Linked DNA regions of Thalassoglobus sp. JC818. The protein of the gene in region 1 binds, or shares a complex with, the protein of each later gene. Links are inferred from orthologs where the notes say so. Each region holds a gene or a part of one and is shown in the gene's direction. Other genes may lie near its edges.

Region 1 (4,361 bases):
CAACTCCGGTTGTCTGTGTTTCGGAGCAATCGGAACGTCTCCGCTCAGATCATCGATGATGAATCGGGCCGGACTCTCGTTTCTGCGAGTTCATTGGAAGGTGACCTCGGCGGGGCAGGCAAGCCACACGGAACGGTTGAAGTAGCGAAGCTCGTCGGGAAAACTCTGGGCGAACGTGCCGTAGCAGCCGGTATCAAGAAAGTTGCATTCGATCGTGGATCGTACAAGTATCATGGCCGTGTTGCGGCGATCGCGGACGGTGTCCGTGAAGCAGGCGTTGAAGTTTAGAACATCGGGGATGTCGGCAGAATTCAAAGGCCGACTTCTTCACGATTTCAATTTATTGATCAGGAGTTGCCACAGTGGCGCAACAAGATAGCGGACAAGGTCATTCTACGAAGAATCCTGAACGAGTCGTGCAGATTCGTCGGTGTGCCTGTGTGGTTAAAGGTGGTCGACGATTCAGCTTTGCCGCGCTGGTTGTTGTCGGTGACGAGAGCAGTCGTGTCGGGTACGGTTACGGCAAAGGAACGGAAGTTCCAATCGCCGTTGAAAAGGCGACCAAACAAGCGAATCGACGTCTGCAAGACGTCGCACTCGATGGAACGACCATCCCTCACCAGGTTGAAGGTCGTTTCGGTGCTTCACGAGTCGTGCTTGTGCCTGCTGCTCCTGGTACAGGAATTATCGCAGGTGAGACTGTTCGCGCCGTTGTCGAACTCGCTGGTGTAACAGACATTCTCACCAAGAGTCGTGGGTCGAGTAACCCGGTCAATCTGGTGAAAGCGACATTTGACGCTTTGTCGAAACTGCGAACACGGGATCACGTTGCTCGCTTGCGTGGAGTAGAAGTCTAATGATTATCAATGACGTACACGACGGAATTCATAAGCACAAGAAACGCAAGCGCGTTGGTCGCGGACCTGGTTCCGGACACGGGAAGACTTCCGGTCGCGGACATAAGGGTGAAGGCAGCCGTAGTGGTCATTCACGCCGACTGGGTTTCGCGGGTGGACAGATGCCTCTGTTCCGACTCGTCGCGAAACGCGGCTTCAACAACAATGCTTTCGCCAAGAAAGTCATCGCTGTCAACGTCTCAACATTGAACGAACAGTTCGAAGACGGTGCAGAAGTGACTCCTGAATCGTTGAAGAAATTCGGTCTCGCAAAGGGATCTTATGACTTCATCAAGATTCTGGGTGACGGAGAACTGTCACGGAAGTTGACCGTTCACGCACACCGGTTCTCAAAGTCCGCAAAAGAGAAAATCGAAGCTGCCGGTGGAAAAACAATTGAAATCTCCAAAGCTTCACAGAGCGCAAGCGAATAGTGTTTTGGATGAAGTCAGTGAGTTTGGTGGATTTACGCACAATTGGACTTGCACGGATCGTTGTGAATGCGTTAACCCCTGTGCAGTTCGGCTCGTATGGACAGTTGTGCTCTAGAAAATAACAACGAGCACTGAGTCCGTTCGGCCTGGGATTGACCGAGCGGTTGACGATAAGGACGTTGTTTAATGCTCTCTCGCTTGCGAACCGTTTTTACAATTCCCGAGCTTCGCCAGAAGATTTACATCACGCTGATCTTGCTGGCAGTGTATCGGATGGGCTTTTCGATTCCGCTGCCATTCATCGACCAGGCGCAGTTCGCGGAAACATTCAAGAAGATGGCAAGCCAGCAGGGAATGGGGCAAATGCTCCAAGCTGTTGCTTTGCTTTCAGCTTCTCAACTTGGAAACGCGACGATCTTCGGGCTTGGAATCATGCCGTATATCTCGGCATCGATCATCTTCCAGTTGCTGGGACAGGTCTATCCACCGCTTGAAGCTCTTCAGAAAGAAGGCGAAACCGGTCGGAAGAAGATCAACGAATATACTCGGTACGCAACAGTCGCTATCTGTCTTGCTCAGAGTTACTTCTGGATTCGCGTGTTGAGCGGCGGTGGGATTGGAAACGGTTTGGTGCTCGAAGAGTACAATACTTTCTTCTTCCACATAGTGGCCACGATCACGATGACGACCGGAACGCTTCTGCTGATGTGGATCGGTGAGCAGATCGACGAATATGGGATCGGCAACGGAATCAGCCTGTTGATCATGGCAGGTATTCTGGCTCAGATGCCGTCGGCGGGAATGGAACTGCTGCGACCTGCGATGAGAAGCGGGATCGGGCTCGGAACCGACGCCGGAATTGATAAGTTGTTGCCGCTGGGAGTGATCTTTGTCGCGGTTGTTCTGGGCGTCATTGCGATCACTCAGGCAACGCGAAGGATTCCAATTCAAAGTGCTAAACACGTTCGCGGTCGGCGTGTTTTGGGCGGGCAACGACAGTTTCTTCCATTGCGAGTGAATCAGGCTGGCGTGATGCCAATCATTTTTGCATCCAGCTTGCTTATGTTCCCAATGTTTATCTTCAGCTGGTTGAGTCAGCAGTTCCCAGAAAACTGGTTCCTGGCTCAGGCAGAAGGGACGTTCTCCGGTGGACGTGGACTCGTTTACAACTTGTTGAATGTCGCTTTGATCTTCTTCTTCTGTTACTTCTGGACGAGCATCACCTTCAACCCGAAGGACATGGCTGAGAACTTGAAGGACTATGGAAGCTTCGTTCCGGGTTATCGTCCTGGGACGCACACAGAACGATATCTCGATCAGGTGATGACTCGCATTACCTATGTCGGAGCAGGGTTCCTCGCATTGATTGCAATCATCCCGACACTCGTCGCCATGGGAATGGATATTTCATTCCTAGTAGCCAGTTTCTACGGGGGAACCGGCCTTCTGATTGTCGTCTCTGTGGCTCTGGACCTTGTTCAGAAAATTGACAGCCATCTTGTGATGCGAAACAAGCCAGGAATGCTGGAGTCAGAAGAAGTTTAATTGGAAGTATCGAGCTTCAATTTTAGTTTGAGAATCAACACCCGGCGTGAGCCGGGTGTTTTCGTTTGATTCAGCAGAACTGTGAGACAGCGAGTCTGGGAGCTTGTCATGATTACGCTGAAAAGTAAGCGTGAAATCGGATTGATGCGAGATGCTGGTGAGCTCGTCGCTCGTGCTCATCGGATTGTTCGAGAGATGATCGAACCCGGTGTGACGACTCTGGAAATCGATCAAGCGGTCGAGGAATTCTTCGCAGCTCAGGACGCAGAACCGCTCTTCAAAGGGTATCCCGGTGAAGGCACAACCCCGTTCCCGTCCGTGACGTGCATGAGTCCGAACGAACAGGTTGTCCATGGAATTCCTTCGACGGAACCCCTGAAGAGTGGGGATATCTTGAGTGTTGACACCGGCTGCCGAATTCACGGTTGGTGCGGTGATGCTGCCTGGACCTATCCGGTAGGCGATGTTGATGCGGAGTCGCAACACCTGCTCGATGTCGGTGAAGAAATGTTGAACGTTGCCATCGAGCAGATGGGCAGGCAGAAGAAGTGGTCGACAGTGGCCAAGAAGATGATGAAGCTCGCCAAAACAAAACGGCTGTCTCTGGTGGAACAGTTCGTGGGACACGGGATTGGCCGAGAAATGCACGAAGGGCCTCAGGTTCCCAACTACACAACGGAATCTCTGCAACGGGATGACTTCGAACTTCAGCCCGGATTGGTGTTGGCGGTCGAGCCAATGTTGAACGGCGGAACTTCGGACATTCGAGTCCTGAAAGATCAGTGGACAGTGGTGACTGCCGATGGCAAACGAAGCGTCCACTTCGAACACACAGTCGCGTTGACCGAAGATGGTCCGATTCGTCTGACTGAAGGCGTGGGCGAAAAGTAAGTGTTCGCCACGATGGCAATTTGGCGAACAGGTCGAACAGCAAGTCATTGAATGGCTTGAGTGCCTTTGGGGGTGGTGTTTCATTAGAATCGCCAGCTGACGAGCGATGGAAGCCACTTGCTTGGTAAGTGGGTGATGTTCTGAAGACCAACAGGCAGAGAGACTATGGTTTCACTTCTCTCGATAGTGCGTGGCTGTTCTCAGTATTGTCGTTGTCCTCAACGGCGATTCAGACTCGCGACCCGGGTACTGCTTCTCAGCCTCTCGTTTCTATTGATGGGGCTGTCTGACAACAAACTCTGTGCCGAGCAGACACAACGCCCCAACATCCTTCTCATTCTGGCGGACGATTTGGGTTACGGTGACGTCGGCTGTTACAACCCTGAATCGAAGGTTCCGACGCCGCATGTGGATGGGCTCGCGGCTGAAGGCATGAAATTCACCGATGCGCATAGTCCTTCCACGGTTTGTACGCCAACGCGGTACAGCTTGTTGACCGGGCAGATGGCGTTTCGATTGGATTATCGCGGAGTCTTCAGCGGTGCGGGTGGACCCTGTCTGATTACTGATGATCGTTTGACGTTGCCGGAGATGC
Region 2 (4,829 bases), 200 kb from region 1 along the record:
GTATTGACCGCATTAGACAGCCCAAATAAACTGTGATCTGTCGGCAAGTTGTGGCGAGGTGGCCACAGAAGCCTAAATTCGGCGTAAGAAATCTGCATTTGCTTCGAATCATCAATCTCAAAACAATGGTTTTGGTGAACTTCGTGGCCACAATTGCGGCGACTGCCAGTTCGAGGGAGCGACAACAAATGGTTTTCGCACTTCGCATCTGGAGTATTCACCTCAGGACTCTTGCTCCTCATTGCAAACAATAATCCAGAATGCAGATGTTCGTTCTGCGGACGCCTGATCATTCTGCTTGAGATGTACACCACGGAAAGAAGACATGGACTTCTTTGATCGTCTGGGCGATTTCTTTAACACAGTTACCGCCTTCGTTGAGAGCATTATTCGCAGATTCTTTGGTTCTTCGAACGAGCGTGAAATCCGCCGAATCGGGTTTGCTCGCGAGAAAGACGGAACATCAACCGTCATTCCCGGAACCGTCCTGGATCGCATCAACTCTCTCGAACCAGAAATGAAAGCCAAGTCGGACAGCGAACTCAAAGAGACCGCGTCCCAGCTACGTGCGAAACTCGCCGACGGCAAAACTCTCGATGACATCCTTCCGGAAGCTTTCGCCTCCGTTCGTGAGTCCGGTCGCCGGAACATGCAGATGCGTCATTACGACGTGCAGATGGTCGGGGGTTACATTCTCCATCAGGGTAAAATCGCCGAGATGACCACGGGGGAAGGAAAAACCCTCGTCTCCTCACTTCCCGCTTTTCTGAATGCACTCTCTGGCCATGTTCACATCGTGACGGTTAACGATTATCTGGCGAAACGCGATATGGAGTGGATGGGGCCGTTGCATATGGCTCTCGGTCTGAATCTCGGAGCGATTCAGTCTCAGATGCGGCCCAACGAACGCCAAAAGCAGTACGCAGCGGACATCTGCTACGGAACGAACAACGAATTCGGCTTCGACTACCTCCGTGACAATATGAAGCCTACGCGCGAGCTTCAGGTGCAAGGCCCGCTCGACTACGCCGTCGTCGACGAAATCGACAATATTCTCATCGACGAAGCACGAACTCCGCTCATTATCTCTGGACCGGCTTACGACGATATCACGAAGTATCCGAAAGCGGATCGTATCTCTCGTCAGTTGACCCGCGACGTTCACTTCGAAGTCAAAGAAAAGGAACACACCTGCCATCTCACTGATGAGGGTGTTCGCAAAGCGGAAGAACTTGCTGGCGTCGAAAGCTTCTATTCCGCCGGCAATATGGAATGGCCGCATCTGATCGACAACTCGCTCAAAGCTCATTACCTCTACAAGCGTGATGTGAACTACGTCGTTGAAAATGGCGAAGTTGTCATCGTCGACGAACACACCGGACGAAAAATGCCCGGTCGGCAGTGGAGTGATGGACTGCATCAAGCTGTCGAGGCGAAAGAAGGCGTTCGAATTAAGGAAGTCAGCCAGACGCTCGCCACGATTACGCTTCAGAACTACTTCAAGCTGTACTCGAAGCTGTGCGGAATGACCGGTACAGCGATGACGGAAGCGAACGAATTCTACAAGATCTACGGTCTGGACGTGGTTGCTGTTCCGACGAACCGACCGATGCAACGCATCAACTACAACGATCAGGTGTATCGCACCGAGCGAGAAAAATGGAACGCTGTCGTTGACGAAGTGGTCGAAATCCACAAGTCCGGTCGTCCGGTTCTCGTGGGTACGGTTTCGATCGAGAAGAGTGAACGCCTAAGCTCGATGCTCGGCAAGCGCGGCGTCAAACACGATGTCCTGAACGCGAAGAATCACGAACGCGAAGCTGAAATCGTGGCTCAGGCGGGACGTCTCGGCGGTGTCACCATCGCAACGAATATGGCTGGTCGAGGAACAGACATCATCCTCGGCGGAAACCCAGAGCACATGGCTTGGGAAACTCTCAAGAACAAATACGCTTCGCGACTGGATATCCCGAAAGAAGAATGGGATGCCCTCTCTGACAAGATCGCTGAAGAAGAAGGCATGAAAGTCGACGGCCGAAAGGTGGCTGAAGTCGGCGGATTGCACGTGATCGGAACTGAACGGCACGACTCACGACGAATCGACTTGCAGCTTCGCGGTCGAGCAGGACGTCAGGGAGATCCCGGTTCCAGCCGCTTCTTCCTGTCTCTCGAAGACGACCTGATGCGAATTTTCGCTGGGGACAAAGTCAAAGGGATGCTGACATGGCTCGGAATGGAAGAAGGCGAAGCCATCGAGCACCCCATGGTCTCGAATCAGATTCAGAAAGCTCAGAAGCGTGTCGAAGAACGGCACTTCGAAGCCCGTAAAAGTCTGCTGGAATATGACGAAGTCATGGACCACCAGCGTAAGGAAGTTTACGGATACCGCCAGGACATTCTCGATGGCGTGAACTGCCGGGGTCTCATCGTCGAGATGCTCAACAAGCAGATCGAAAAATGGGCGATGCAGTTCCTCTCACGAGAATACCGTTGGGAAACCGCATCTGCATTCGCGACACAGAATCTGGGTCTGGCTGTCGATCCTGAAGACTTGAGCGGCATGGATTTCGACCAGATGGTCGACTTCATGAAAGACGAAGGAGCCCGACAGGCAGAAGTGCTCATCGAGGACCAACTCGCGGAGAATCTTCCCGAAGATGGAGATCATCGCGACTGGAACTGGCGAACACTCGCGACGTGGGTCAATCGTCACTTCGGCTTGAACACCAACGATCGCGAACTCCGCAAGCTCGCCAAAGACGGAATGCCCGACGACGAACTCAATCGAGATCAGGTCTTCCGCTACTTGAATCAACGAGCGACCGAAGCGATCGAGCGTTGGGACTTCAGCCCGCTGGAGACGATCCTCGCAGACGACTTCGGAGCGAAACAATTGTCAGGATGGCTGCGGCATCACTTTGGTGTCGAAATGCCTGCCGATGAATTCACGAAACACGAAGATCCTCAAACCGTTGTCGATCTGGTGCAGGATCGCGTTCTCGACAGATACCGGGAAAAAGAGATTCGGTTCCCCGTGCTGGTGGGAATGAACCGCTACATCGCAGGGCAGAACAGCGATCGCGAAGGACTGATCCAATGGGCCAACAGCCGCTTCGAGACCAATCTCAGCGAAGACGATCTCAAGGAAAAGGAACGTCAACAGGTCGCAGAAATCCTGATCGATCGCAGCCGGGACTTCTTCCCGACAGCCAAAGAGCGCGAAGAGTTGTACGTTCTGCTGGACGACGTTTTCACGCTGCGGCCAGAAGGTGAAGAAGAGGAAGCTCGGGATCTCACACGGTTGCTCGACTACCTTCGCGAACGGATGGAGATCCGGATTGCTGAAAACGAAGTCGTTGAGTTGGAACCGGTCAAAGGACGCAACCTTTGTCTGCAAAAAGTCGACCAACGCTTCCGACCGGAATTGGGTCAAGCAGAACGTGTTCTGATTCTCGAAATGCTCGACCACGCCTGGAAAGAGCACCTCTACTACATGGACCATCTCCGCAGCGGAATTGGCCTCGTGGGATATGCTCAAAAGGACCCGAAGGTCGAATACAAACGCGAGGGAATGAAAGCGTTTGAGCAAATGTGGGAACGAATCGCTGAGCAAGTGACTTCGGCGATCTTCCGTCTCGAGTCAGAGAGTTCCGCTCAGTTCCTCGACTCGCTGTGGGCGAACGCTTCTGCTCATCATGCACAAGCTCAGTCGGCAGCCACCGAGTATTCGCAGGCCCCTGCTGAAGAAGGCGCCCAAACGGAACCGGGGCAACAGACCAAAGCTGTTGAAACGATCCGTAACTTCGATGAGAAAGTCGGCCGTAACGACCCGTGCCCATGCGGCAGCGGCAAGAAATACAAGAAGTGCTGCGGGGCCAACTAGAGCAAGTTGATCTTTCCAGTGCACTCGCCTGCGCGGTCTCACTCATTTCAAGCTGAGTTTGCTCGCGCGAGGCAGTGCAATTCAAATTGGAGAATGCTAGAGAGTCTCTTCATCAATCTCGGATGATGAGACTCATGGGCAGAGTGGACTTGTCGGCGCGCTGATTTAAACTGCTCGCTTCAGTTTCTCTGTGAGTCTCAGCGTGGGAACACGTTCAACTCATAACTGAAGAGCAGGCTTTCACAGTGCCGAATCCGTCATGCAGTCAGGCCACCTATGTCCACTCAGCAGCCCAAGAATTCTGCGAACTTTAAGCTCGACCGCCTTGGGGCATTGAGTGACGGAGTGATCGCGATCGCAATTACGATTCTGGTCTTGGGAATTCAGGTCCCCTCTCCGCACAAGGTCCCCGAAAGCAAGCTGACCGATTATCTCTACAACTCGATCGATCCCATGATCGGGTTTGTGGTGAGCTTTGTTCTGATCGGAACATACTGGCTCGAGCAGTTCATGATCTTTCACTTTCTCACGCACACGACGCGAATGTTCATTGCGCTGAACGGCGTGTTTTTGCTGTGCCTGTCCTTCCTTCCGTTTCCGACTGGGCTGCAGGCAGCGTATCGAAACGACGAACTGGCGATGGCATTTTATGGGTTCGCAAATATGTTGTGCAGCCTCTCGCTTTTATGGATCTGGCTCTACGCCTCCAAGAATCGACAGCTCATTCAACCCAAGATCCCTCAGGAAACCGTTAACCGAATGACGAAGCGGCTTCTCGTCCCGCCGGTGTTCAGCTTGATTGCCATCGGATGCTCATTCATCAGCATCAGCCTGAGTCGACTCGTGTTCCTCGCGATTCCGATTTACCACTTCTCCTACTACGTCGCTGATCCCGGAGTTCACCCGGTCAGTGAAACGGAGTCGTCAGTTTAGGACCACTTGCCCT

Evidence for each region. The genes of interacting proteins can lie anywhere in the genome.
Region 2: the proteins of secY (region 1) and secA are in contact, whole or in part, in a crystal structure (PDB 3DIN), measured with the Thermotoga maritima proteins. The link is inferred for Thalassoglobus sp. JC818 from one-to-one orthologs. Residues at the interface, in WP_004081795.1 of Thermotoga maritima: Glu108, Gly109, Glu110, Glu111, Ala236, Glu237, Arg238, Arg239, Ile240, Thr241, Ile242, Gln243, Tyr244, Ala245, Arg246, Arg247, Val248, Thr249, Gly250, Arg251, Arg252, Val253, Tyr254, Gly256, Ala257, Ser258, Thr259, Tyr260, Leu261, Pro262; in WP_004082002.1 of Thermotoga maritima: Glu261, Ala262, Arg263, Lys300, Ala301, Arg302, Thr303, Ile304, Ile305, Leu323, Tyr324, Asp325, Pro326, Val329, Ser330, Tyr333, Ile336, Lys340, Phe345, Val349, Glu363, Phe364, Tyr374, Ser375, Gly376, Gly377, Glu393, Ile395, Thr482, Ser483.

Annotation. Positions count from the first base shown.
Region 1 is NZ_JBFEFI010000006.1:294,550-298,910, reverse strand. The notes cover bases 827-3,695. They hold secY (preprotein translocase subunit SecY), read left to right. Parts: upstream 827-1,516; coding sequence 1,517-2,875; downstream 2,876-3,695. Other genes in these bases: map (type I methionyl aminopeptidase), read left to right, coding at 2,984-3,695; rplO (50S ribosomal protein L15), read left to right, coding at 857-1,330; rpsE (30S ribosomal protein S5), read left to right, coding at 827-857. Outside these bases: rplR (50S ribosomal protein L18), read left to right, coding at 1-288; more of rpsE, read left to right, coding at 363-826; more of map, read left to right, coding at 3,696-3,766; AB1L42_RS17130 (arylsulfatase), read left to right, coding at 3,932-4,361. UniProt on the Escherichia coli protein: The central subunit of the protein translocation channel SecYEG. Consists of two halves formed by TMs 1-5 and 6-10.
Region 2 is NZ_JBFEFI010000006.1:92,424-97,252, forward strand. Bases 1-4,083 are described here. They hold secA (preprotein translocase subunit SecA), read left to right. Parts: upstream 1-325; coding sequence 326-3,883; downstream 3,884-4,083. Also shown: AB1L42_RS16480 (TMEM175 family protein), read left to right, coding at 4,160-4,816. UniProt on the Escherichia coli protein: Required for protein export, interacts with the SecYEG preprotein conducting channel.